DNA from 2 places in the Stenotrophomonas thermophila genome. Region 2 is predicted to be linked to the other one. Evidence: riboswitches for the same ligand, from Rfam matches in the RefSeq annotation. Region 2 holds a riboswitch; the other holds the start of a gene.

Region 1 (10,773 bases), on a different contig from region 2:
GCTCAAGCCCCGCCAGCTGATCATGATGGGCTTGGGCAGCGCCATCGGCGCCGGGCTGTTCCTCGGTTCGGGCGTGGGTGTGCAGGCGGCCGGTCCGGCCGTTCTGGTCTCGTACTTGGTCGCTGGCGCGCTGGTGATCATCGTCATGAACGCACTGGGCGAGATGGCGGCGGCCAAACCGACCAGCGGCGCGTTTTCGGTGTACGCGGCCGACGCCATGGGCGCCACCGCCGGTGCCACGGTCGGCTGGCTGTGGTGGGTGCAGCTGGTGATCGTGATCGCCGCCGAAGCGGTAGGCGCGGCCGGGCTGTTGGCCACGGTCTGGCCCGCGGTGCCGGTGCCGATGGCTGCATTGGCCTTCATGCTGTTCTTTACTGCGATCAACCTGCTCGGGGTGAAGAACTTCGGCGAGTTCGAATTCTGGTTCGCCATCCTGAAAGTGGCGGCGATCCTGGCCTTCATCGCCATCGGCGTGGCGCTGCTGATGGGCTGGCTGCCGCAGGTGACCTCGCCGGGCCTGAGCAACTTCACCGAGCATGGTGGCTTCGCGCCGAAGGGCCTGGCCGGTATTGGCGCTGCACTGCTGGTTGTCGTTTTTGCCTTCGGTGGCACCGAGATCGTGGCCGTTGCGGCGGCGGAGACCGAAGATCCGGAGCGCAGCATCGCCCGTGCCATCCGCACCGTGGCGTGGCGCATCCTGGTGTTCTACATCGGCTCGCTGAGCGTGATCATCGCCGTCGTGCCGTGGACCAGCGAGGCGCTGAAGTCGCCCTTCGCCGCGGTGCTGGACATTGCCCGTATTCCGGGTGCAGGCACCGCCATCACCCTGATCGCGGTGATCGCGCTGCTGTCGGCACTCAATGCCAACCTCTACGGCGCCTCGCGCATGATGTATTCACTGGCGCAGCGACGTGAAGCCCCGGCCGTGCTGGGCTGGACCGATCCGCGCCAGGTGCCGGTGATTGCCGTGCTGGCCAGCGTGCTGTTCGGTTTCGCCGCCACGGTGATGGAACTGCTGTTCCCGGACCGGGTGCTGCCGGTGCTGCTGAACATCGTCGGTTCGACCTGCCTGCTGGTGTGGACGCTGTCGCTGGTCTCACAACTGGTGTTGCGCCGCCGCGCGGATCGCCTGGGTATCCGGCTGCCGTTCCGCATGGCGGGCTTCCCGTGGCTGACCTGCTGCGCGCTGGCGATCCTGGCGCTGATCTTCGGCCTGCTGCTGAGCGAGTCGCACACCCGCCTGCAGTTCCTGTCGATGGTGGCGCTGACCGCCACCATCGCCGCCGGCAGCGCCATCGCGCGGCGCATGCGCGAGGCGTGATTCTGTAGAGCCGACCCTATGGTCGAGGCTGCTGTTTGCGCGATCGCCAGCCGAGCATGGGCTCGGCTCTACAACAGGCACACACTCCGCGTGGCACTGTGCGCAGGTGGGCCGCCAGCGGCCCGTCGACCGGGAGTACCGCATGCTGCGCAGCCGTCCCTTCCTGATGTTCACGGGCCAGGCCGAGGCCGCCCTGGCCCTGTACGCCGAGGCCTTCGCCGATTTCCGCCTGCTGGCAATGCAGCGCCATCCGGACGGCGCCGGTGCCGGCGTGCCCGGGCAGGTCCGCCAGGCCATCTTCCTGCTCGGTGGCACCCACTACCTGTGCTTCGACAGCCTGGACGTGCACGACTTCACTTTCTCGCCGTCGATCTCGCTGTTCGTCGAGTGCTCCGGCGCAGAGCAGTTCGAGCGCGCGGCACGCGTGCTGGGCGAGGGCGGCCACTGGCTGATGCCGGTGGGCGAGTACGATTTCAGCAACCGCTACGGCTGGGTGCAGGACCGCTTCGGGGTGTCGTGGCAGTTGAGCCTGGGGCAGATGCCGGACCCGTGATCGGTTCAGCCGCTGCGCTCGCCGGGCATGGCCCGGCGCTACCGTAAACGAAAACGGCCCGCTTGCGCGGGCCGTTCCGTCAATCACGCTTCGACTTCATCGTCCTTGTAGGCATCGACCGGGATGCAGGCGCACATCACGTTCTTGTCGCCGTACACGTTGTCGACGCGTGCCACCGGCGGCCAGTACTTGCTCTGCTTCAGGCTGGCCAGCGGGAAGGCAGCCAGTTCGCGCGGGTAGGCGTGGGTCCACTCGCTGGCGGTCACTGCGGTGGCAGTGTGCGGCGCGTTCTTCAGCGGGTTGTCCTCGCGGTCCAGGCGGCCGTCTTCGATCGCGCTGATTTCCTCTCGGATCTGGATCATGGCGTTGATGAAGCGGTCCAGCTCGTGCAGCGACTCACTCTCGGTCGGCTCGACCATCAGCGTGCCGGCCACCGGGAAGCTCAGGGTCGGGGCGTGGAATCCGAAGTCGATCAGGCGCTTGGCCACGTCCTCGGCGCCGATGCCGCTGGTCTTCTCCAGCGGGCGCACGTCGAGGATGCACTCGTGCGCCACCAGGCCGTTGCGGCCGGTGTACAGCGTCTTGAAGTGCGGCGCCAGGCGCTTGGCGATGTAGTTGGCGTTGAGCTGCGCGACCTGGGTGGCCTTGCGCAGGCCTTCGCGGCCCATCATCGCGATGTACATCCAGCTGATCGGCAGGATCGAGGCGCTGCCGAAGCTGGCCGCGCTGACCATGCCGACCGGGCCGTTGTCACCCAGCTTGCCCGGCAGGAACGGGGCCAGGTGCTCCTTGACCGCGCACGGGCCGACGCCCGGGCCGCCACCGCCGTGCGGGATGCAGAAGGTCTTGTGCAGGTTCAGGTGCGAAACGTCCGAACCCCACTTGCCCGGCTTGGCCACGCCGACCAGGGCGTTCATGTTGGCGCCGTCGGTGTACACCTGGCCGCCGTGCTTGTGGATGATCTCGCAGATCTCGACCACCTCTTCCTCGAACACGCCGTGCGTGGACGGGTAGGTCATCATGATCGCGGCCAGGCGGTCGCTGTACTTTTCGGCGTTGAGGCGGATGTCCTCGACGTCGACGTTGCCGTTGGCATCGGTCTTGGTCACCACGACCTTCATGCCGCACATCTGCGCCGAGGCCGGGTTGGTGCCGTGCGCCGAATCCGGGATCAGGCAGATGTCGCGATGGCCCTCGCCGCGCGAGCGGTGGTAGGCACGGATCGCCAGCAGGCCGGCGTACTCACCCTGCGCGCCGGAGTTCGGCTGCAGGCTGACCGCGTCGTAGCCGGTGCATTCGACCAGCATCGCTTCCAGCGTGTCGATCAGTTCCTTGTAGCCCAGCGCCTGGTCGGCCGGCACCAGCGGGTGGATCTGCGAGAACTCCGGCCAAGTCACCGGGATCATCTCGGCGGTGGCGTTGAGCTTCATGGTGCACGAGCCCAGCGGGATCATCGTGCGGTCCATCGCCAGGTCCTTGTCGGCCAGCGAACGCAGGTAGCGCAGCAGTTCGTGCTCGCTGTGGTGGGTGTTGAACACCGGGTGGGTCAGGAACGCGGACTGGCGCAGCAGGCCCGCCGGCAGCGCGTCGGCGGTGCTGGCGTCCAGCGCATCGATGTCGGCCTGCGCGCCGAACACGGCGGCCAGCGCGACCACGTCGGCGCGGGTGGCGGTCTCGTCCAGGCTGATGCCGACCGAGTCGCTGTCGATCGCGCGCAGGTTGTAACCGGCGGCGCGTGCCTTGGCGTGGATCTCATCGGCGTGCACGCCGGTGACGTGCAGGGTGTCGAAGAAGTCGCCACCGACCTGTACGCCGGCGTTGCGCAGTGCCGCTGCCAGGATGGCGGCCAGGCGGTGGGTGCGGCGGGCGATGCGGATCAGGCCTTCCGGGCCATGGTAGACCGCATACATCGAGGCCATCACTGCCAGCAGCACCTGTGCGGTACAGATGTTGGAGGTGGCCTTCTCGCGGCGGATGTGCTGCTCACGAGTCTGCAGGGTCAGGCGGTATGCCGGGTTGCCCTGGGCATCGACCGAAACGCCGATCAGGCGGCCCGGCATCGAGCGCTTGTAGGCGTCACGGCAGGCCATGAAGGCGGCGTGCGGGCCACCGAAGCCGAACGGCACGCCGAAACGCTGGCTGTTGCCGACCACGATGTCCGCGCCCCATTCGCCCGGGGCAGCCAGGAGGGTCAGGGCCAGCAGGTCGGTGGCCACGGCCACCAGGCCGCCGCGTGCGTGCACGGCATCGACCAGCGCCTTGTAGTCGCCGACCTGGCCGAAGGTGTCCGGGTACTGCAGCAGCAGGCCGAAGGCTTCTGCTTCCAGTGCCTCGGCCGGGGTGCCGACGCGCAGCACGATGCCCATGGGCTCGGCGCGGGTGCGCAGCAGTTCCAGGGTCTGCGGGTGCACGGCATCGTGCACGAAGAAGGTGTCCGACTTCGACTTGGCCGAACGCTTGGCCAGGGTCATCGCTTCGGCGGCGGCGGTGGCTTCGTCCAGCAGCGAGGCGTTGGCGATTTCCATGCCGGTCAGGTCGGCGCACAGGGTCTGGAAGTTGATCAGCGCTTCCATGCGGCCCTGCGAGATTTCCGCCTGGTACGGGGTGTAGGCGGTGTACCAGGCCGGGTTTTCCAGGATGTTGCGCAGGATCACGTTCGGCGTGTGGGTACCGTAGTAACCCTGGCCGATGAAGCTGCGCAGCACGGTGTTCTTGTCGGCGATCGCACGGATCTTCGCCAGTGCCTGCACTTCGGTCATCGACTCCGGCAGCGCCAGCGGCGCCGGCGACTTGATCTTGGCCGGCACGATGGCATCGGTCATCGCATCCAGCGACGCGTGGCCGACGACGTCGAGCATCTGCGCGATCTCGGCATCGTTGGGGCCGATGTGGCGCTCGACGAACGCATTGTGGTGCTCGAGCTCACGCAGGGAAGGGGTGTTCTGGGACATGGCGAAGGATCCGTCAGGAAAGGGCACACGCACGGGCACAAGCCGCCGGTCGGCGGTCTGCGGGGCGCCCCTCTGTCCTTTTGCCTGAGAGTTTGGAAGCGCGGAAAACCGCGGCTTCGTGCCCCTTCGGCGCCGGATCGAACCGGTCTCTCCAGAGTTCTGTTACGGGTGGTATCGGGCCTGAGCGATTACGGGCGTTGCGCCTTCGGCAGCGGTGTTCCGCTTCTCCCACCGTGTTGCCCGCCGATTATAGCCCGTTGCGGGCCCGCTGGCCGCGCCCCGGCGCGGGCCCGCGGCTGAATGGCCGATGGCCCGGCCGTGCGTTTTGTGCACCGCTGCATGGCATCGGGCGCAATCCCCACCTATGATGGGCGGATACCCGAATTCATCTGGCGCCGTCCCCGTTGCAGCGGGACCGGCGCCCGCCGTGCGTGCCGCGCATGGCCCTGCCGGACGCTTCCTTCATGACCGCCGCCGTTGCTCCCTCCACCCGCCGCATGGCCCTGCTGCTCGCCGGCCTGGCCATGTTCGGCCCGTTCTCGATCGACACCATCTTCCCGGCGTTCCCGCAGCTGGCCCAGCGCCTGGCGGTGGACGAGGTGGCGGTGCAGCAGACCATCAGCGTGTACCTGCTGTTCTACGGCCTGATGAGTCTGGCGCACGGCCCGCTGTCCGATGCCTGGGGCCGCAAGCGGGTGATCCTCGGCGGTCTGGTGGTGTTCGTCGGCGCCTCGGTCGGCTGCGCGCTGTCCACCGACCTGTCCACGCTGCTGGCGTTCCGCGCGCTGCAGGGCCTGTCGGCGGGTGTCGGCATGATCGTCGGCCGCGCGGTGATCCGCGACCTGTACCACGGACACGACGCGCAGCGCCTGATGAGCCAGGTATCGATGCTGTTCGGCATCGCTCCGGCCATCGCACCGATCATTGGCGGCTGGATCCTGCTCAGTGGCGCCGGCTGGCCACTGATTTTCTGGTTCCTGGTGGTGTTTGCGCTGCTCCTGCTGGCGGCCACCGCACGCTACCTGCCGGAAACCCATCCGGTGGAGGCACGGGTGCCGTTGTCGCCGCGCGTGCTGCTGCGTGATTACGTGCGCATCGGTTTCAACCCGCGGTTCCTGCGCCTGGCGCTGGCCGGCAGCATCGGTTTCGGCGGCATTTTCCTGTACATCTCCTCGGCACCGGTGTTCGTGATGCAGCACCTGCACCTGGGCGAGGGCGGTTTCGCCTGGTTGTTCATCCCCACCATCGGCGGCATGACCACCGGCTCGTTCCTGTCCGGGCGCATGGCCGGGCACACCACGCCCACCCGCCAGGTGTCCATTGGTTTCGGCCTGTGTGCGCTGTCGGTGCTGCTGAATGTCGGCTACGTGGCGCTGTCGCCGCAGTTCGTGCTGCCGTGGGCGGTGCTGCCGATCTTCCTGGGCGGCATGGGCATGGCACTGATCTTCCCGATCCTGGCGCTGGCGGTGCTGGACATGTACCCGCACCAGCGCGGCCTGGCCTCGTCGCTGCAGGCCTTTGTGCAACTGATGATCAGCACCGTGGTGGCCGGCGTGGTGTCGCCGCTGCTCAGTGCCAGCCCGCTGCACCTGGCGCTGGGCCAGGCCGCGTTCTTCGGCGCCGGATTCGTGTTCTGGTACTGGGAACACCAGCGTGAACGCGCGGCGCAGGCAGCCTGCACGGGCCATTGAGCAGCGCGCAGGGGTAGGGCAGGCCGCGATGCCCGCAACGCTTGCGGCGAGGAACGACCGGACTAGGCTGGGCACTCCAGCCAGCCGGTGCGTGGATGCACGACAGCCAGCCGATCCGATGTCGTTGCATGAGGTTCCCCCATGGCTGCGCAGCAGACCTATCGCCTGTTCGAGGTGGCGCTGAAGGAGCGCCGCGTTCTTTCCCCTTCCCTGGACCGCATGGTGTTCACTGGTGCCGACGTGGCGCGGATGAAGACCGAAGGCCCGGACCAGCGCATCAAGGTGTTCTTCCCCTTGCCCGGCCAGGACGTGCCGCAGGTGCCCAGCGGTGAGGACTGGTATCCGCGCTACCGGGCGCTGCCGGACGACCAGCGCCCGCCCATGCGCACCTACACCATCCGCCACCTGCGCGCCGAGCAGGGCGAGGTCGACGTTGATTTCGTGCTTCATGGCGAGACCGGGCCGGCCTCGCGCTGGGCCATCCACGCGCGACCGGGCGACCGCGTAGTGCTGCTGGCCCCCGATGCCGACTGTGCTGACAGCAGCGAAGGCTGGGAATGGAAACCGCCGGCGGGAGTCGGCCAGGTGCTGCTGGTGGCGGATGAAACCGCGCTGCCGGCGGTGGCCGGAATTCTTGAGGAACTGGCGGCCATGGTCGACCCACCGCGCACGCTGGCGCTGCTGGAGGTGGCGCAGGCCGGTGATGCGGTGCACCTGAAGGCGCCCTCCAGCGCCGAGCTGGTCTGGCTGCCGCGCGGGCAAGCCGCCTACGGACAGCCGTTGCTGCAGGCGGTCCAGGCGCGGTTGGCAGCGACCTCGAGCGTGGCTGCCAACGATGCGCTGGAGGAGATCGACGTCGATACGCAGATCCTCTGGGAGCAGGCCCATACCCGCGTGGCCGGTCCGCTGTATGCCTGGGTGGCGGGTGAGGCGGGGGCGGTCATGGCGATCCGCCGCCACCTCGTGCGCGATTGCGGGCTGGACCGCCGCGCGATCACCTTCATGGGCTACTGGCGGCATGGCAAGGTGCTGGACTGACCGGACTGGATCGAGCACGCGTGAAGCAGCGCTGCGGGCGGGGTGCGCTATCCTTGCGCCCCCCTTCGCAGCGGTACCGCACCATGTCCACCAGTTCCAAGACCCGCCGCGACCAGCGCCGTCGCCAGGAAAAGCAGGCCGCCAACAAGGCCGCCGCGCAGGCGTCGCCGGTGGAACCGCATGCCGAACTGCGCGATGCTCAGCGCACCCTGCTGGCCGGTGTCGTGCGCCGCGACGGCGAATGGGTGCTGGGCATGGACGGCCGCATCGCCGGCCACAGCGAGAGCGCTGCGCAGGTGCTGGCGCTGATCATGCAGGCCGGTGAGCTGCACGAACGCAAGGGCACGCCGGTGCGCCTGATGTACTCCGATGCGCTGCGTGATGCCGCACAGGCCGAAGCAAAGGAGAAGGGCCAGACCTTCGAGGAGTTCAAGGCCGAGCTGGCTGCAGCGATGGCAGCGAAGAAGAACAGCTGATCGCTGTTGCGGTAGAGCCGGCCGCTGGCCGGCTGCCAGACGGATTTCCACCGTGCAGTTGCCGGCCAGCGGCCGGCACTACCAGAAAGGGGCGGATCCTCGCGGACCCGCCCCTTTTCTCATTTCGCCGCCGGGGCCGCGTTGGCCTGCCAGCCGCACATCTGGCCTTCGTTCTGCTGCTTCAGCCACTCGTTGACCGGGGTGAAGTACTCGATCATCGGGCCGGCATCGAGCTTGTCGGTGCCGGTCAGCTCCTTCAGCGTGGCCTGCCACGGCTGGCTGGCACCCTTGCTCAGCATCGCCCAGTACTTCTGGCCGGCTTCCTTGTTGCCGTAGAAGGTGCACTCATGCAGCGGGCCCTTGTACCCCGAGGCGTCGCACAGGCCCTTGTAGAACTGGAACTGCAGGATGCGCGCCAGGAAGTAACGGGTGTACGGGGTGTTGCCCGGCACGTGGTACTTCGCGCCCGGATCGAAGAATTCTTCACCACGGGTGCTGGCCGGGGCTACGCCCTGGTACTTGGCCTTCAGGTCCCACCATGCCTTGTTGTAGTTGTCGGCGGTGATCGAGCCATCGAACACGCCCCAGCGCCAGCGGTCGATCATCAGCCCGAACGGCAGGAACGACACGCCCGACAGCGCCATGCGCATCTGGTTGTTGATGACTGCTTCGCGGCTTTCGGTCGGCGCATCGACCAGGCCGATCGAGCTGAGGTACTTGGGCGTCATCGCCAGCACGATGGTGTCGCCGATCGCTTCATGGAAGCCGTCGTTGGCACCGCCCTGGAACAGCGGCGGCAGCGGGTTGTAGGCCAGGTCGTAATAGATGTGGCCCAGCTCGTGGTAGATGGTGGTGAAATTCTCTTCGTTCGGCTTGATGCACATCTTTGTGCGCACGTCGCCTTCCATGTTCATGTCCCAGGCGCTGGCGTGGCAGACCACGTCGCGGTCGTCAGGCTTGATGAACTGGGTTTTTTCCCAATACGACTGCGGCAGTGACGGCATGCCCAGCGACACGTAGAAGTCCTGCGCGCGCTCAGTCATCTGCTTGGCGGTGCGCAGTTCGGCTTCGCGCTGCGCCTTGTACTGGGCCGCCACACTGGCGTCCTTGCCGGCCTTGGCCAGCGCCGCGCTCAGGTTGGTCTGGTACTGCTTTTCCAGTGCAGCGGTGATGTCCAGGCTGCCGGCACCCGGGTATGGTTCCAGCTGGTCCCACAGGTTGGACCAGTCCTGCTGCCACATGTTGCCCAGCAGGTGCGCGGCGATCAGGCCATTGCCCACTTCGGCCTTGTCCTTGCCGTAGGTCTTGTCCAGCTTGGCGCGCGCATAGCAGTGCAGCTGTTCGTACATCGGCTTGACCTGTTCCCACAGGCGATCGGTTTCCGGGCCGATCTGCTCCGGCGGCATGTCATAGCCGCTGCGCCACATCTGGCCGGCATCGGTGAAGCCCATGCCCTTGGCGCCTTCGTTCACCAGGCCGACGAACTTCTGATAGTCGCCGCGCATGTTCTTGGTGGTGCTGTGCCAGCCCTGCCAGGCGTCGAGCTGCTTGTCGTAGTCGCGGCTGCGTGCCAGCACCTGCTCCAGCTCGCCCAGCTGGCGGCAGGAGTTCGGGTCGTTGGCATCGGTGCAGTACTTGCCGGCGCCATAGCTGCCTTCCATGCGGGTGGCGATCTGGGTCAGCTCGGCCAGTTTGGCCGGGTCGCGCGGCGCCGGCATCGACGACATCAGCTTCAGCAGGTGGATCGCGCGCTTGCTGTTCTCGCTCATCGGCTGGCCGTCGAACTTGGCGGCCTGTTCGATCCAGCTGTTGAGCTGGGTCAGCGAGCGCTCGTTGGCCTTGGCCGCGATGCGTTCCGAATCACTGTTGATGTAGGTGGAGGACAGCCACTGCGCCGAGGTCATCTCCGGGTAGGCGGCCTTGAACTCGGCATTGATGCGGGCCACGAACTGGTCGGCGGTTTCGCCGGCCGGGGCGCTGCTGCTGGCGGTATCGGTGCCTGGGGCAGCTTCCTTCTTGCAGGCGGCCAGGGCCAGCGTGGCGGCGGCGATTGCCGAGGCCAGCAGGAGATGACGGTGTTTCACGGGCGGTCCTTGGGTGGTGAACGACGGCCGAAGGCTAGTGGGCAGTGGCTGCGACCGCAAGTGGCGGAAGTCGGCCGGGCGGCGCCCGGCACCCGCAGAGGCTTTCAAGCAAGGGCAAAGGCAGAAGCAACAGCAACAGCGGACTATTCTTGGTTTGGCGGGGCGGTGTCGGAGTGCGGGGCGCCGCAAGTACGTCCGTGTAGGCTTGGCAGCCGCATCCATGCGGCTGACACCCCGCACTCCCACACCCCCCCCCCTCTGACAGATTCCGTGTGCTGTCGGTAGGTGTCGACCTTGGTCGACACATCTGTCAGATATCGAATGAGTCATCCACGCATGGCGTGGATCTACTGTGTCGACCAAGGTCGACACCCACCAGGCAATGCGTCGTTCCGACAGATCGCGGAAATCTGTCGAAGGCGGGGTCCGGTTGCGGGGGCGTGAGCCGCATGGATGCGGCGACCGAGCTTACATGGACGTACTTGCAGCGTCCCCCGCAACCGGACCCACCCCGCCAATCCACGGAATGCCAGCTTTTGTTGTTGCTGTTGCTGTCGAGGCTGCCGGCCAGCGGCCGGCACTACCGCGGGTGCAGGGCTGCAAGCCCTGCCGAACAACCCTCAACCTTCGCAGTTGGCGAACACGTCGCGGTCGCGCTC
Region 2 (10,773 bases):
CGCTGGCCCAGCAGGGTCCAGAAGCGGGTCGGCCACTGCGCCATCGGCAGGTCGCTGGCAACGGCCGCGAACGCGCGCATCACTGCCACCAGGGTCTGTTCGGCGCGCGCGGCATCGCCGCACTGCAGCTCAGCCACCACCAGGGCGCGGCGCTCGACGCCACGCAGGAACGCCGACAGCGCGCCGGCCGCGGTCGAGGAAACAGGGGCGGGCACAGCCGTCATCGGTCACTCCAAAGGTCTGGGGAAATGATAGCGGCAGGCAATCGACGCCCGTAGGACTTGCGCCCACGGATACTTCGTGCTGCAGGTTGTGCACAGCACCACGCTCCCGGCGCGGGAAACTGCGGCAAGCAGCTGAATTCACTCTGTTTCAGCAATGTTTCACACTTAAACTGTTGATTTTGAATAGTTTTTAAGTGTGGCTATTTTTTGACCAACCCAAGCGTGAGCTCGTCGCCATCGGCCTCCTGCGTTCCCGTCGACCGGTAACGCACAACGTTATCCACAGAACATGTGGATAAGCCTGAATCTCCAATGGACACCGATATTTAGGTGACATTTATGATTCAACGGGCGCCGCTCCGCCGTCTCCCACCCCGCCATTCGCGCGCGCATGGCCCGGTACACTGGCCCGATGCTTTCACCGATTCCGACCCTGCAGGTCGCCCTGCCCGTCCCCCTGCCCCGTCTGTTCGACTACCTGTCGCCGGAGGGCGATGGCCCCACGGTTGCGGTCGGCTGCCGCCTGAAGGTGCCGTTCGGCAACCGCGAGCTGGTCGGGGTGGTGGTGGGGCACGGCCAGACCGACGACGGCCAGGGACTGCGCCAGGCGTTGGCCTGGTGCGACCCGCAGCCGCTGCTGCAGGGGGAGCTGTGGCAGAGCCTGCAATGGCTGGCGCGTTACACCCACGCACCGCTGGGCGAGGTACTGAGCACCGCCCTGCCAGGACCGCTGCGTCATGGCGAAGCCCTGCCCGACACCCACCACTGGGGCTGGCAGTTGACCCCCGAAGGCCATACCCAGCGCGGGAAGCTGCGCGCCGGCAGCCGCCCGCGGCAGTTGGCCGAACTGCTGGCCGGGGCCGTGGTGGATGAGGATGTACTGGGCGAACGCATGGAGGACTGGCGCACCGCCGCGGGCAGCCTGGCCAAGCGTGCGCTGGCCGAGCGCGTGGCGATGACGGTGGCACCGCAGCATGCGCAGCCGCTGCCCGGCCCCACCCTCAACCCGGACCAGGCCGAAGCGGTGGCCGCCATCAACGCCGCCGAAGGCTTCCAGCCCTTCCTGCTGGATGGCGTGACCGGCAGCGGCAAGACCGAGGTGTACCTGCAGGCCATCATCCACTGCCTGGCGCAGGGCAGGCAGGCGCTGGTGCTGGTGCCGGAAATCGGTCTGACCCCGCAGACCCTGGCACGCTTCCGCGGCCGCCTTGGCATCGCCGTGCACGCATTGCATTCGGGGTTGAACGACAACGAGCGCGCGCGCGTCTGGGCTAAGGCTTCGCGCGGCGAGGCACGGGTCATCGTCGGCACCCGCTCGGCGGTGTTCACGCCATTGCCGCAGGCCGGGCTGCTGATCATCGACGAGGAACACGACGGCAGCTACAAGCAGCAGGACGGCATCCGCTATCACGCGCGCGATTTCGCTCTGGTCCGGGCCAAGGCGCTCGGCATTCCGGTGCTGCTCGGCAGTGCCACCCCTTCGCTGGAAACGCTGCATAACGCCTACGCCGGGCGCTACACCCACCTGCGCCTGAAGCAGCGTGCCGGTGATGCGCGGCCACCGCGTGTGCGCATCCTCGATGTGCGCAAGCGGCCGCTGCACGATGGCCTCTCGGCTGATGTGCTGGCCGGCATCGACGAGCACCTGCAGCGCGGCCAGCAGGTGCTGGTGTTCAAGAACCGGCGTGGCTACGCGCCGGTACTGCTGTGCCACGACTGCGGCTGGACCGCACCGTGCAACCGCTGCGATGCACCGATGACCGTGCATGGCGGCGGCCGCCGCCTGCAGTGCCATCACTGCGGCGCGCGACAACCGGCACCGCTGGCATGCCCGGCCTGCGGCAGCCTGGCGCTGCAACCGCAGGGCATCGGCACCGAACGCCTGGAAGAGCATCTCACCGCGGCCTTCGCCGACGTCCCTGTGGTGCGCATCGACCGCGGCACCACGTCACGTCGCGATGCACTGGAACAGCAGCTGGCGAGACTGGGCGACCAGCCCGGCATCCTGGTCGGCACGCAGATACTGGCCAAGGGCCACGACCTGCCGAAGCTGACCCTGGTGGTGGTGGTGGGCATCGACGAAGGCCTGTTCTCCGCTGACTTCCGCGCCAGCGAGAAACTCGCGCAACAGCTGATCCAGGTGGCCGGTCGCGCCGGGCGCGCACGTGACCCCGGCGAGGTCTGGCTGCAGACCCATCACCCCGGGCATCCGTTGCTGGAAACCCTGGTCAGCGGTGGTTACCACCCGTTCGCACAGGCGGAGTTGAACCAGCGGCAAGCCGCAGGATTCCCGCCATTCGCGCACCTGGCGCTGATGCGCGCCGAAGCGCAGCAGGTGGAGCATGCCAATGCGTTCCTGCTGGCCGCACGACAGTTGCTGGGCGAGCAGGACGTGGTCGAGGCCTACGGGCCGATGCCAGCACCGATGCCACGCCGCGCCGGCTACCAGCGTACGCAGCTGCTGCTGTCTGCCATGCAGCGGCCGCCACTGCATGGCGTGCTTTCGCAGCTGGTGCCACAGCTGTACGCGCTGCCGGAAGCACGCAAGGTGCGCTGGTCGCTGGATGTGGATCCAACGGACCTGTATTGATCCCGTAGAGCACTGCCGAGCATGGCTCGGCACTACCGTAGAGCCGAGCCATGCTCGGCTGCGTTTCAGCACCGGGCAGTGCTTACGTCAGCGGCGACATCACGCCGCGCTGGTAGGCCGGCCGCTCGCGCAGGCGGGCGTACCACTCGGCTAGGTGCGGCAGTTCAGGCCGCTGGATCGGCAGCTCGTACCAGGCGTAGACCAGCGAGCCCAGCGGAATGTCGCCCATCGCGAACTTCTCGCCCGACAGCCACGGCTGTTTGGCCAGCGTGGCATCGGCCATCGCCAGGTAATCGCCGGCGCGCACGATCGCGGCATTGATCCGCGATTCGTCCCGGTCGGCCGGGGCGGTGCGCATGATGCCCCAGATCAGGTCGCTGTACAGCGGCGCCATCCGCGAGGTGCTCCAGTCCATCCACTTCTCGGCCTGGGCACGCTCCATCGGGTCTTCGGCGTACAGCGTGCCCAATGCGTAGCGTGCGCTCAGATAGCGCACGATGGCGTTCGATTCCCACAGCGGCAGGCCATGGTCTTCGATCACCGGTACCAGGCCATTGGGATTCATCGCCTGGTATTCCGGCGTCTGCGTGCCGCCGTGGCTGCCACCGACTTCGATGGATTCATACGGCAGGCCGATCTCCTCGGCGCACCACAGCACCTTGCGGACGTTACTGGAATTGCGGCGGCCCCAGATCTTCAACATGCGGGTTTTTCCTTGCTGGCAATGCGAGCGGCAACGATACGCCTGATCGGGTGGGGTGTGTGCGTGCCGGATGCGGGATCTTGCATCCAGCGTTGCCGGCCAGCGGCCGGCACTACCGGTTCTTCTTTGGCAGCGCGCGCACGTAGGACGACTTGCCGTCCTTCTTCAGTTCGAACAGGCCGATCGCCGCCAACAGGTCACTCAACTTCCCGTAACCATAGTTGCGCGGATCGAACGAGGCCTGGTTGCCGATCTGGCTGCCAACCGGCCCCAGATGCGACCAGCCGTCCTCGCCCTCGGCCGAGGACACCGCGCGGCGCAGCATCTTCACCAGCCGGGTGTCGCTGCGCATCTCCGCGCCACTCTTGCGCGGGCGCGCATCATCGTTGGCCACCGGCTCGTTCGAGGCCTGTTCGCTGGACGCCTGTTCGGTATCCGGCACGCTGGCGTGGGTCTGGCCCAGTGCTTCCAGGTAGGTGAATTTCGAGCACGCGTTGACGAACGGCTCGGGCGTTTTCTTCTCGCCGAAGCCGTACACCTTCACGCCATCGGTCAGCAGGCGCATCACCATCGGAGTGAAATCGGCATCGCTGGAGACGATGGCGAAGCCATCAAGGTTGCGTGCGTAGAGCAGGTCCATGGCATCGATCACCATCGCCATGTCCGAGGCATTCTTGCCCTTGCTGTAGGCAAACTGCTGGATCGGGCGGATCGCATATTCGTGCAGCACCGCTTCCCAGCCCTTCAACCGCGGGCTCTTCCAGTTGCCATAGGCGCGGCGCACGTTGGCCACGCCGTAGCGGGCGACTTCGGCCAGGACCTCGTCGATCTTCGAGGCCGGCGCATTGTCGGCGTCGATCAACAGGGCGATGCGCTTTTCCGGTTCGCTCATGGGCTCCTCACGGGCCGTTGCCTGAACCCGAGTATCGCCGATCCACGCGGGCGCTGACGTGACAGGCAGTCGCCGTGCGAAGATGCCAGGCGCTTCCCCCGATGCCCCCACTGGAGTGAGTCGATGAGTCGCGAGCGCGTTCCCCACCTGGTCGTTGTCGGCGGCGGTTTTGCCGGTCTCTGGGCCACCCGTGCCCTGGCCCGCGAGCGCATACGCATCACCCTGGTCGACCGCCGCAACCATCATCTGTTCCAGCCGCTGCTGTACCAGGTGGCCACCGCCGGCCTGTCCGCGCCGGATATCGCCGCACCGCTGCGCCACATCCTCGGCCACCAGCGCAACGTGGAAGTCCGCCTCGGCGAAGTGGTCGCCATCGACAAGCAGGCCCGGCAGATCCGCATGGCCGATGGCAGCACGCTGGACTACGACAGCCTGCTGCTGGCCACCGGCGCCACCCACGCCTACTTCGGCAACGACCAGTGGGCCGATGATGCGCCCGGCCTGAAGACGCTGGACGATGCGATCGCGCTGCGCCGCAAGCTGCTGCTGGCGTTCGAGCGCGCCGAGGCGGAACCGGACCCGGCGAAGAAGGCCGCATGGCTGAGCTTCGCGGTGGTCGGTGGCGGTCCCACCGGTGTTGAACTGGCCGGCACCCTGGCCGAGATCGCGCGGCATACGTTGCGCAACGAATTCCGCCACATCGATCCAGCCAGCGCCAAGGTGCGGCTGATCGAGGCCGGGCCGCGCGTGCTGTCCTCGTTCCCGGAAGTACTTTCGCTGAAAGCACGCCGCCAGCTGGAAAAGCTGGGCGTGGAAGTGCTGACCGGTACCCCGGTGAGCGACATCGACAGCCAGGGCTTCACGCTCGGTGATCAGTTCGTGCCGGCACGCACCGTGGTCTGGGCCGCCGGCGTGGCCGCTTCACCGCTGGCGCGCACGCTGGACGTGCCACTGGATCGCGCCGGCCGCGTGCCGGTGCAACCGGACCTGACCCTGCCCGATCACCCGGAGCTGTTCGTGGCCGGCGACCTGGCCGCACTGAACCAGGCCGACGGCAAGCCGGTTCCCGGCGTGGCGCCCGCGGCCAAGCAGATGGGCAAGTACGTGGCCGAGGTGGTCCGCGCGCGCCTGCATGGCAAGGCGGCGCCGGGGCCGTTCAAGTACGCCGACTACGGCAACCTGGCCACCATTGGCCGCATGGCCGCGATCGTGCACCTGGGCCGGCTGCAGTTGTCTGGTGTACTGGCATGGTGGTTCTGGCTGGCCGCGCACGTGTTCTTCCTGATCGGCTTCCGCAACCGCATCGTGGTGCTGCTGAACTGGGCCGTGGCGTACTGGAGCTACCAGCGCAGCGCGCGCATCATCTTCGGTGATGACCAGGACGACCGTCGGCCGAGGCGGTAGGAGTGCACTCGCGCCTCCCCGACCGGTGCGGTAGATCCACGCCATGCGTGGATGACTGTCTGTGCATGCCGCATGGAGCTCAGCCACGCACGGCGTGGCTCTACTTCCTCATCGGGGCGCCCGGCACCCACCGTTTCGACCCGGTCCGGCAGAAGTCCTCCTTCCTCGCGGTGTCGGCAATCTGCGCGGTACTCCAATGCCGGGTGATCCAGATCGTCAATGCGGTACTACTGAGATGCCAGCGCAGCATGCCGCGCTGTGGTTGCCGCCACAGGTGGCGTCGGGCAATCCAGAAGGCCTCCCGCTCCACTTCCGGCACCTTCTTCTTCATCACGTCCTTGTCGAAGAACTGCGCGGCGAAACGCCAGGGATTCATCGGCTGGTATCCCGCGCGTGGTTCACTGCTGCACGCAGCCATACCACTGGGCGCGCGGTCGGCCGGCTTCGGCCGACCCCCTGCCAATGCCAGCCCGAGCAGGTACAGCAGGCCAGGCAACAGCGCGATGCCGGCGACCAGCACGACGACGGAGATCCATGCTTTGCCGGCGGCGCGCATCGTTCACGGCGCCTTCGGTTTCGGGTACCACAGCGACGACAATGACCGACGGTCGTGCTGAAAAGCAAAGGTGGACATCCGGGTCTCCAGCGCTTGGCGCGGAGCGATCATCGCATGGCCCGGCAGCCCATCCACGCATGGCGTGAATCTACAGAACCCGGAGCCGAGCGTGGGCTCGGCTCTACAGAAGCGCAGGATCCGGGGCCTGCAGCCAGGCCAGCTTACGTTCGCGCGGCTGCTGCTTGAGCTGCCATTCGGCCCGTGACGCGGCGGCCCGGTCCGGGTACTGGCGCACGGCCAGCACGCGCAGCGGTGGCCGCGCCCGGGTGTAGCGCGCGCCCTTGCCGGCTTGGTGGGCGGCGAAGCGCGCGTCCACATCGGTGCTGATGCCGGCGTAATAGCTGCCATCGCGGCATTCGAGCAGATACAGGAACCACGGGCGGAGGGACGGGGCCATGCCCGGATTATGCCGTGCTGCACTGCAGCGGATATACTGGCGCCCGAATGCAGGAGAGAGGCGCCGCGCTGGCGCCCGCCGAAGGCGCAGGCTCCCATGATCGCTCAGGCCGGTGGGCTGGAATCCCACCAACCATGCATTCGACTCGCCGAGCTGGAGAGAGGTCACCGGGCACGCCCGGGACGATCCGCCGAAGGGGCACGCGGCCCATGCCGCTGAACTCTCAGGCAAAAGGACAGCGGGAGCGGCACCGGTCATCGTCATTCCGTCATTGCGCAGGCAGTGGCGGTCGTCGCGCATGGCCGGCCCCACCGCGCCCGGAGCCTGTCCCATGCTGCTGTCCATCATCTACCTGATTGCCATTTCCGCCGAAGCCATGACCGGCGCACTGGCCGCCGGCCGCCGCCGCATGGACCTGTTCGGCGTGGTCATGATCGCCTGCGTCACCGCTCTCGGTGGCGGTTCGCTGCGCGACATCCTGCTTGGCCATTACCCGCTGGGCTGGGTGAAGCATCCCGAGTACCTGGGTTTTACCGTGTGCGCGGCGCTGATCGCCACCTGGGTTGCGCGCTGGATGCACCACTTCCGCCGCACCTTCCTGGTGCTCGATGGCCTGGGCCTGATCGCCTTCACCCTGATCGGCTGTTCGATCGCGCGTGAGGCCGGCCATGCAATGCCGATCGTGCTGATCGCCGGCATGCTGACCGGTGCCTTCGGCGGCGTGCTGCGCGACATCCTCTGCAACGAGGTGCCGCTGATCTTCCAGAAGGAGCTGTACGCGATCATCGCGCTGCTGACCGGCGCGGCCTACCTGTTGCTGCTGCACTGGGGCGTGGCCGACGCCACCGCGATCCTGTGCTGCCTCGGCGGCGGCTTCGCGCTGCGCCTGCTGGCGATCCACTTCCGCTGGGAAATGCCGAAGTTCGTGTACCACGACGAAGTGCATTGAGGTTCGCGCGGCGCAATCCGCACCACCCCGGCGATGGACCTGGCGCTGCCGCTCACGCGCAGCGCCAGGCGCATCGCCGGTGCAGATGGGCCGGTCTCCAACTCCGGCCGGCCCTGATCGCGGCCGCACCCCCGCAGGCGCTGGCCACCATCCACACACGTGCCGCCATCAGGCGGCTTCATTCACGCTGCTTCGGACACCTTCACTTCACGACGGGCACGCACGGCCGCAGCCAGTCGCTCCAGCACCGTCACGGTGGTGTCCCAGTCGATGCACCCATCGGTGATGCTCTGGCCGTAGACCAGCGGCTGGCCTTCCACCAGTTCCTGGCGGCCACCGACCAGATGGCTCTCGATCATCACGCCCACGATGCGCTGTTCGCCGTCTTCCAGCTGAACAGCAATGTCCTCGATCACCTTCGGCTGGTTCTCCGGGTTCTTCAGGCTGTTGGCATGGCTGGCATCGATCATCAGGCGCGCCGGCAGCTTGGCCTTGGCCAGCGCCTGGCAGGCGTCGGCAACACTGGCTGCGTCGTAGTTCGGCTGCTTGCCCCCACGCAGGATCACATGGCAATCGGGGTTGCCGGTGGTCGACACGATGGCAGTGCCGCCCTGCTTGGTGACCGACAGGAAGTGGTGCGGATTGGACGCAGCACCTACGGCGTCAGCGGCAATCTTCACGTTGCCATCGGTGCCGTTCTTGAAGCCGACCGGGCACGACAGCCCCGACGCAAGTTCGCGATGCACCTGGCTTTCCGTGGTGCGTGCGCCGATCGCGCCCCATGCCACCAGGTCGGCGATGTACTGCGGCGAGATCACGTCGAGGAATTCAACACCCGCCGGCAGGCCAAGCTTGTTGATGTCGCGCAGCAGGCCACGGGCGATGCGCAGGCCCTTGTCGATCCTGAAGCTGCCATCCAGGTCCGGGTCATTGATCAGGCCCTTCCAGCCCACCGTGGTGCGTGGCTTCTCGAAATACACGCGCATGACGATTTCCAGCTCGCCTGCCAGCGCGTCGCGCAGTGGCTTCAGGCGCTGGGCGTACTCGATGGCGGCGTTCGGGTCGTGGATCGAGCACGGGCCCACCACCACCGCCAGGCGGTCATCGCGGCCGTGCAGGATCTGGTGCAGCGCTGCGCGCGAGGCGCTGACGGTGCCGGAGGCTTCATCGTCACAGGGCAGCATCGCCAGCAGCTGGGCAGGCGGTGTCAGCGGTTCGATGGTGCGGATACGCAGGTCGTCGGTGTGCGGGGGCATTGCAGGAGATCTCCGGAACGTTGGGGGTCCCCAGCGTGGCGGCATGAAAAAAGCCGCCAGGTTCGCTGGCGGCTTTCGGGAATGCGTCTGAAGCTTTCTTCAGGGTGAGCGCAGTCCTTCCTCCGCCAGTGGCTTCGGAAAGTAATACCAGTAAAAACGGGTAGCGGCTGCGTTCATGGGATCTATTGATAGCACAGCTTTTGCGCAGTGCAAAATGTTTCATCCGCAACTGGGACGCTGCCCGAGCGCAGCGGCGGCCTATCGGCTGCCATGCACTTCAACGTCCAGCAGCAGGCCTTCGTGGATATCGGCCCAGCGCTCCAGCACCCGATCCAGCTCCTGCCGGGCCTCGTCCAGCTGCTCGGGGTTGAGCAGGGAGCGTGCGGTGTAGAGGTCGGAGACCAATCGACGCAGGGCCGATTCCGGGATGGCCACCGACGGGTTCTCCTGCCCCGGCAACTGCAATGCCGGGCACTCGCCAAGCGGACCGAACAGCGTGACCTCGAGCTTGCTCTGCATGATCAACGTCCCTGCGGATGGACATGGGCAACGCACTGTTTACCGTGTATCGGTGACAGGCGCATGTGCCGCCCATGCCGGGGATCGCAGGCCGCCGCCGTACCACTACAGCGCGGCCAGGTCGGCCAGATGCTGGCCCATGCTGTCCACCTCACCGATGGCATGGGTGGTGGTGAAGTAATCATGCCAGCCGGTGGCGGCGATCCCGGCCACCAGCGTGTCGGCCGCTTCGCGGCTGGCGCAGTGCCAGACCGCATAGAACTGCTCGCCGGTGCCACACGGCACGTCCGTAGCGATGCGGCCCATGGCCACCGGCCTGATGCATTCCGGGTCGAAACGCTGCATGCCCTCACCGATGCGGGCGAAGAAGGCGGTGCGTTGTCCGGGCGAGAGCGCCGTCCAGGCGGGGGTGGCGGTGTAGAGCTCGATAAAGGTGTGGGCCATTGCGGTTCTTCCTTGAGGTTCATGGGATTGCCGGCCAGCGGCCGCCATTACCGCAGTGATCGCATGGCGCGTTTGCGGATGTAGGCGTTGGCATCGCTGTGGTGCTCGCGTTGCCAACGTGCGCACAGCCCACGCAGCCATTGCGGCTGCGTCTTGCCGGCATCGTTGAGCCAATTGCCGACGGAGTCCTGCACATAGCGCTCGGGGTCGTCGGCCAGCGCGTCCAGCAACGGCACTGCGTGTTGAGGCTGCTGCTTGAACAGCGCGATATGCGTAGCCCAGACGCCCCGGGGACGCAGCGCCTCGCAGGCGAAACGGCGCAGGTACGGCGATACTTCCTGCGTCCACGGTTGCAGGTACCCAAGCGCCTGCAGCGGTGCAGCAACGATGTCCGTGCGCAGTGCCAGCCAGGCCCATTCGCGCACGCCGAAGTGTGGGTCATCGGCCAGCGTTCGTATCGCCTGCAGCTTCCCTGCCAGGGGCGTGCCGGCGTCACTGCCGATCAGGTAGCAGGCCCAGCCACGCACCGTATCGGAGGCGTGGCCCCGCCACTGCGCGGGATCGCCCTGTCCGCTGTCGCGCAGCAGGCGGGCGGCCAATGCCATGCGCTGGGTGATGCCCTTGCCTGCGGCGTCGCGCATGCGTTGCAGTGCGTCCGGTTCGAGCACAGGTGCCACGACGTGCAGCAGTTCGGCGAAATCCACCGCCAGGCACTCGGCCAGGTGGGTGGCGGCGACGCGACCGGTGCTGAGCGCACGCAGGCGTTCGGCCGCAATGGG

What was found. Region 2 has a riboswitch for glycine ahead of BN1263_RS00350 (trimeric intracellular cation channel family protein). Riboswitches for the same ligand answer to the same signal wherever they lie in the genome.
Region 1: linked by a shared signal. The riboswitch ahead of gcvP (aminomethyl-transferring glycine dehydrogenase) and the one ahead of BN1263_RS00350 (trimeric intracellular cation channel family protein) in region 2 are both predicted to bind glycine.

The regions. Positions count from the first base shown of each region.
Region 1 is NZ_CVIW01000019.1:25,012-35,784, forward strand. Features, by position in the region: gene BN1263_RS10305 (amino acid permease) at 1-1,321, shown strand, start outside; gene BN1263_RS10310 (VOC family protein) at 1,464-1,874, shown strand; gene gcvP (aminomethyl-transferring glycine dehydrogenase) at 1,958-4,825, opposite strand; glycine riboswitch at 4,888-4,990, opposite strand; gene BN1263_RS10320 (multidrug effflux MFS transporter) at 5,290-6,516, shown strand; gene BN1263_RS10325 (siderophore-interacting protein) at 6,658-7,554, shown strand; gene BN1263_RS10330 (hypothetical protein) at 7,638-8,030, shown strand; gene BN1263_RS10335 (M2 family metallopeptidase) at 8,150-10,114, opposite strand; gene BN1263_RS10340 (phosphoethanolamine transferase) at 10,735-10,773, opposite strand, start outside.
Region 2 is NZ_CVIW01000001.1:68,760-79,532, forward strand. Features, by position in the region: gene BN1263_RS00315 (hypothetical protein) at 1-224, opposite strand, end outside; gene BN1263_RS00320 (primosomal protein N') at 637-2,814, shown strand; gene BN1263_RS00325 (glutathione S-transferase family protein) at 2,897-3,517, opposite strand; gene BN1263_RS00330 (NYN domain-containing protein) at 3,630-4,409, opposite strand; gene BN1263_RS00335 (NAD(P)/FAD-dependent oxidoreductase) at 4,533-5,813, shown strand; gene BN1263_RS00340 (hypothetical protein) at 5,914-6,369, opposite strand; gene BN1263_RS00345 (GIY-YIG nuclease family protein) at 6,551-6,826, opposite strand; glycine riboswitch at 6,867-6,956, shown strand; glycine riboswitch at 6,970-7,073, shown strand; gene BN1263_RS00350 (trimeric intracellular cation channel family protein) at 7,158-7,775, shown strand; gene BN1263_RS00355 (3-deoxy-7-phosphoheptulonate synthase) at 7,958-9,031, opposite strand; gene BN1263_RS00360 (hypothetical protein) at 9,290-9,550, opposite strand; gene BN1263_RS00365 (DUF6616 family protein) at 9,656-9,994, opposite strand; gene BN1263_RS00370 (DNA alkylation repair protein) at 10,042-10,773, opposite strand, start outside.